DNA from 2 places in the Xanthobacter sp. 126 genome. Region 2 is predicted to be linked to the other one. Evidence: predicted binding sites of a transcription regulator. Region 2 holds the regulator's gene; the other holds the start of a gene.
The links. Region 2 encodes LexA, which represses DNA repair genes until DNA is damaged. Its sites were predicted from a motif close to TGTTCNNNNTGTGTTCNG; they were not measured.
Positions count from the first base shown of each region.

Region 1: a site for LexA is predicted at 1,418-1,435, ahead of XAN126_RS0124910 (YifB family Mg chelatase-like AAA ATPase). Genes of this name have one in related genera too.

Region 1 is NZ_JAFO01000001.1:5,263,066-5,266,034, reverse strand. Features, by position in the region: gene XAN126_RS0124910 (YifB family Mg chelatase-like AAA ATPase) at 1-1,357, opposite strand, end outside; gene XAN126_RS0124905 (class I SAM-dependent methyltransferase) at 1,502-2,284, shown strand; gene XAN126_RS0124900 (polyhydroxyalkanoic acid system family protein) at 2,291-2,602, opposite strand; gene gshB (glutathione synthase) at 2,717-2,969, opposite strand, start outside.
Region 2 is NZ_JAFO01000001.1:2,590,187-2,593,155, reverse strand. Features, by position in the region: gene glp (gephyrin-like molybdotransferase Glp) at 1-352, shown strand, start outside; gene lexA (transcriptional repressor LexA) at 511-1,221, shown strand; gene XAN126_RS0112360 (ComEC/Rec2 family competence protein) at 1,342-2,969, opposite strand, start outside.

The sequences.
Region 1 (2,969 bases), 2.7 Mb from region 2:
TCGCTCCGGCCGAATCGGGCGTCGCAACCGCCTCCAGCAACGGCCCCGAAGCCTCGGCATTGGTGCGCACATCGGGTCGGCCGAGGGCGGCATAGCGCTCCAGCTGGATTTCCCGCGCCATGGCGACCCGCGCCGCAATCTCCCGCGAGCCTTCGGCCGGGGCCGGCAGCACGAGGTCCGAGGCCGAGACCGACGGCACCTCGAGATGGAGATCGATGCGGTCGAGGAAGGGTCCGGAGAGCCGCGCCTGATATTCGTCGGCACAGCGTGGTCCGCGCTTGCAGGTGAAGCCGGGCTCCCCGGCGCGGCCGCAGCGGCAGGGGTTCATGGCGGCGATGAGCTGGAAGCGCGCGGGATAGGTGACGCGATGGTTGGCGCGGGCGATCAGGACCTCGCCCGACTCCAGCGGCTGGCGCAGGGAATCGAGCACCTGCGGCGTGAATTCCGGGAGTTCGTCGAGGAACAGAACGCCATTGTGGGCGAGCGAGACCTCGCCAGGCTTGGCCTTGGCGCCGCCGCCCACCATGGCCGCCATGCTGGCCGAATGGTGCGGCGCGCGGAACGGGCGGCGGTCCATCAGCGCGCCGTCCTCGATGGTGCCGGCCACCGAGGCGATCATGGACACGTCCAGCATCTCCGCCGGCGACAGCGGCGGCAGGATGGAGGGCAGGCGCTGCGCCAGCATGGACTTGCCGGCGCCCGGCGGTCCGACGAACAGGAGATTGTGGCCCCCGGCCGCGGCCACCTCCAGCGCCCGCTTGGCGGTCTCCTGGCCCTTGACGTCCCGAAGGTCGAGCATGGTGTCTCCCGGCGGCTTCATCCGTGGCTCGGGCCGGCCCATCACCTGGCGTCCGGTCATGTGGTTGGCGAGCTGGATGAGGGATTGCGGGGCGAGAATGTCCATGTCGGGGCTGGCCCACGCGGCCTCGGCACCGCAGGGGGCGGGGCAGATGAGCCCGTGGCCCCGGGCGTTGGCGCCGATGGCCGCCGGCAGCACGCCGGCCACGGCCGCGATGGCGCCGTCCAGGGCCAATTCGCCCACGACCGTGAAGCCGGCGAGGGCATCGCCGGGGATGGCGCCGATGGCGGCCATCAGCCCCAGCGCGATGGGCAGATCGTAATGGGAGCCTTCCTTGGGCAGGTCGGCAGGGGCGAGGTTCACCGTGATGCGCCGCGCCGGAAGCGCAAGCCCTGACGCGATGAGCGCTGCGCGCACCCGCTCCTTGGCCTCCGTCACCGCCTTGTCGGGCAGGCCGACGATGGTGAAGGCCGGCAGGCCGGCCGCCACATGCACCTGAACATCCACCGGGCGCGCCTCGACGCCCTCGAACGCGACTGTCGCCACCCGCTGGATCACAGCCGCCCCCCGCCTGCTGCCCGTCTGCATCTCAAGGTAGCGGAGGGCGGGCCCGCTCGCAAGAACGAAAGAGGAACAATCGTGCTTGCGTCAAACGCCGCCCCGGCTATGCTGGAGGTAGCAAGAGGATCGGGGAAATCAGCCATGGCCGCCGAGGGTGCAGGCGCGCGCAGTCACGAGGCCCATGTGGTCGAGATGTTCGGTCCGCAGGCCGCCGCCTATGTGGCGAGCGCCGTGCATGCGCGGGGTGCTGATCTCGATGCGCTCAAGGCCCTCGTGGAAGAGGCGCGGCCCGCCCGGCTGCTCGATCTCGGCTGCGGCGGCGGGCATGTGAGCTTCACCGCCGCGCCGTTCGCGGGCGAGGTGGTGGCCTACGATCTGTCCGAGGACATGCTGGGTGCTGTCGCGGCCGAGGCGAAGGCACGCGGCCTCGCGAACATCGCCACGCGGCAGGGCGTCGCTGAGCGCCTGCCCTTCGCCGACGGTAGCTTCGACATGGTGGCCTCGCGCTACAGCGCGCACCACTGGCGCGACGTGCCGCAGGCGCTCGCGGAGGTGCGGCGAGTGGTGAAGGCGGGCGGGCAGGTGGTCATGATGGACGTGATCGCGCCCGAATGGCCGGTGGCCGACACCTTCCTGCAGACGGTGGAATTGCTGCGCGATCCCTCCCACGGGCGGGACTACAGCGCCTCCGAATGGAGCCGCCTCGCCGAGGAGGCGGGGTTCCGGGTGGTGCGCACGGCGCACCGGCGCCTGAGGCTGGAGTTCGCCTCCTGGGTGGCGCGCATCCGTACGCCGGAGCTGCATGTCGCCGCCATCCGCTCGCTGATGGCGGGTGCCAGCGCGGACGTGGCGACCCACTTCGAGTTCGAGGCGGACGGCTCCTTCTCCATCGACACGCTGACGCTGGAACTGGAAACGGCCTGAGCGGGCCTATTTCTTCTCCAGCATCAGGCGGCCCTGCTTCTGGATGAGGTCCTTCGCCTTGCGGGCGACGAGATCCAGCATGAAGGGCAGCTCCACGGAGAGGTGCACGGCGTCGTCCGCCACCTGAAGCTTGCCGCTCGCCGTCTGTCCCAGCGCGGCGATGCGGAAGTCCAACTGCTCTCCGGTCCAGGTTTCCTCCAGGATGGAAATGTGGCGCGAGAAGCGGTCGCGCACGCCGGTCAGCCCCGCTTGGAGGCGCCGCGTCGCCTCGGCCTTGCCGAGGCGGTGGGGGATGGAGGCGGTGAAGGGCTGTCCCATGGTCGGTCCTGTTATGTCCGGCGGTGCGTCCTGACGGATAACGCCCACACCGGCACGGCGGTTCGCGCGGCGGGCCGAGGGCGCCGCCGCGTTGGTGTCGATTAGACGGTGGTCTCAGGCGGCGCGGCGGGCCTCGATGCGGTCCCAGATCTGCGCAGCGATGTCCGGCCCGCCCAGGCGCTTGATGGCGCGCAGGCCCGTGGGGGAGGTCACGTTGATCTCGGTGAGGTTGCCGTCGATCACGTCGATGCCGACGAAGATCAGCCCCTTCTCGCGCAGCGAGGGGCCGATGCGGGCGCAGATTTCCAGCTCGCGGTCGGTGAGGTCGGTGGGCCGCGCCGCGCCGCCGCGCACCATGTTGGAGCGC
Region 2 (2,969 bases):
TGGCGATGTGCGGGTGCTGGGGCTGCCGGGCAACCCGGTGTCGTCCCATGTCTGCGGGATGGTCTACCTCGTCCCCCTCATCCGCGCCCTGCAGGGCGATTCCCGCCCCGGCCCCGAGACCGTGCCGGCGCGCCTCGCGGCGGACCTGCCGCCCAACGACGTGCGGCGCGATTTCATGCGCGCGACCCTTGAGCGCCGGGCGGACGGCTCGATCCACGCCATTCCCTGCGCCTCGCAGGACAGCGCCATGCTGAGCATTCTTTCCGCCGCCGACTGCCTTCTGGTGCGCCCGCCATTCGCCCCGGCGGGCCGCGTCGGAGACCCCTGCGAGATTATTCCCTTCGCGGATTGAGCCCTTAACGGAGCCTTCACCACTTGCGGAACACAAAAGGAACAGATAAAGACTGTTCATGATTTGTTTCGCGGCGCGCCGGGCTGGATGCGCCTTGAATCGGGACCGGCCGAGAGTGCCTGTTCCGCGGCGGTGCGTGCAAGGAACGGGGCCAGGGAATGCTCACTCGGAAGCAATATGACCTTCTGCGCTTCATCCATGAGCGGCTGAAGGAGACCGGTGTTCCCCCCTCCTTCGACGAGATGAAGGAAGCGCTGGACCTGCGCTCCAAGTCCGGCATCCATCGCCTGATCACCGCTCTGGAAGAGCGCGGCTTCATCCGCCGCCTGCCCAATCGCGCCCGCGCGCTGGAGGTGGTCCGCCTGCCCGACAGCGTGGCGCCGGGCCTCGCCTCCGCCCGGTCCGCAGGCCGGGGCTTCTCGCCCTCGGTCATCGAGGGCAGCCTCGGCAAGGTCCGCCCCGTGGCGGAGGATGACGAGGCGGGGCAGGTGGTCTCGGTGCCGGTCATGGGCCGCATCGCCGCCGGCTCGCCCATCTCCGCCATCCAGAGCCGCAGCCATACGCTGAACATCCCGCCCGAGATGCTGGGCTCCGGCGAGCACTTCGCCCTCGAGGTGCGCGGCGACAGCATGATCGAGGCCGGCATCCTCGACGGCGACACGGTGCTGATCCGCAAGTGCGATTCCGCCGACACCGGCGACATCATCGTGGCGCTGGTGGACGACGAGGAAGCCACCCTCAAGCGCCTGCGCAAGAAGGGCGCCTCCATCGCGCTGGAGGCCGCCAATCCGGCCTACGAGACCCGCATCTTCGGTCCCGACCGCGTGCGCATCCAGGGCCGCCTGATCGGCCTCATGCGCCGCTACTGATCCTCATTTCTCCCGCGGGAGATCCGGGACGGGGTGAGGGGCGCGGTGGTCCACGCTCAACGGGCGCCTGCGCTTTTTTGAAGGCGTTGCCCCTCACCCCGACGCCTTGCAATTGTCGTATCAGGGAGCGGTGGCGTCGGTCTGCGGATCGCCTGCATCGACCGCCCCTCGCTCGGGTGCGAGGTCTGGCGGCAGCGGCGCCATCCACGGCCGGGACACTGAGGGGCTGCGGCTTCGCTCGGCCACGAGGGCGCCATCGCGCAGGGTGAAGGCTAGCGTTCCCGTCCGTGCGAGTTTTTCCGGTGTCAGCACCTCGGCCGGGCAGGCATGGGGCGGGGCATCGCGGGTGACGACCATGCGGGCATTCAGGCAGTCCGCCTCCAGGCTCTCGGCGCGCCGGGAGACGGCGATGGTGCCGCCGCCGGGCAGAGGCGCAGTGCAGCCGAGCGGGTCGCACATGAAGGCGGAGGCGAGGTCCTTACTGCCGGCCGTGCGGCGATCACCCTCCCGCGTCAGCCATTGCTCCACCACCAGCTTCTGGCCCGAGGCGCCGAGCACGGAAAGCCGCCCATCCGGCATCCGCACCGCCACCGTCTGCGCATCGGGCGCGATGAGGAGGTCCGGCTTCAGCGGCGTTCCCGCCACCAGCGCGGCGAGGCCGAAGGGCACCAGCGCCGCGAGGGTAAGCACGCCGCGCAGCAGGCAGAGGGCCAGCAGCGCGAGGGAGAGCCAGAGCAGCGTTCCGGCACCGATGAAGGCAGCGCGGATGTCGGCCCCCGGCAGCGTGCCCACCCAGTCGGACACCGCCGTCATGATCTCGATGCCCCGGCCCATCACCGGCCAGGCCAGATGATCCCAGCCGAACGGCATCAGCAGCACGCCCGCGAGCCCCGCCGGCATCACCAGGAAGGAAACGGCCGGCATCGCCGCTAGATTGGCGAGAAGCCCATAGGGCGCCACCCGCTGGAAGTGGAAGATGCCATACGGCGCCGTCGCCAACCCCGCCACCAGCGAGGTGAGCGCGGTGCCGGCCACCAGCACCGCCACCCAGGACAGCACGGCTCCGGCGATGCCCTCCGGCCGGGGTATCGCCCGCAAAGGCTGGAGCCGCTCATAGGCGGCGACGAGGGCGAGGGTGGCGGCGAACGACATCTGCGTGCCCGGGTCCAGCGCCGCCTCCGGCGTCAGCGCCAGCACCACCACCGCCGCGACACCCACCGAGCGCAACGACAAGGACGGCCGCCCCACCAGCACGCCGGCCAGCACCAGCCCCGTCATCACGAAGGAGCGCTGCGCCGGCACGTCGTTGCCCGACAGCACGAGATAGAACGCGCTGCCCGACAGCGCGATCAGCGCCGCCATGGACTTGATGGGCCATGACAAAGCCAGCCCCGGCACCAGCGCCAGCAGGCCCCGCGCCAGCGCGAACAGGGTGCCGGCCACCAGCGCCATGTGCAGGCCGGAGATGGAGAGGATGTGCGAGAGGCCGGACACCCGCATGCTCTCCTCCACCGCGCGCGGAATGCCGGAGCGGTCGCCGGCCACCAGCGCCACCGCCACCTCCGCCGGCACGCCGGAAAGCGAGGCGCGGATGCGGTCCGACAGGCTCTGGCGCACACCGTCGAGCGCCATGGCGAGACGTACGGACAAAGGCGGATCGCGCGGTGCCGCCGCCTTGGGCCGACCGAGCCCGTAGCCGATGGCGCCGATGCCCTGGAACCACGGCGTGCGGCCGAAATCATGGGCGC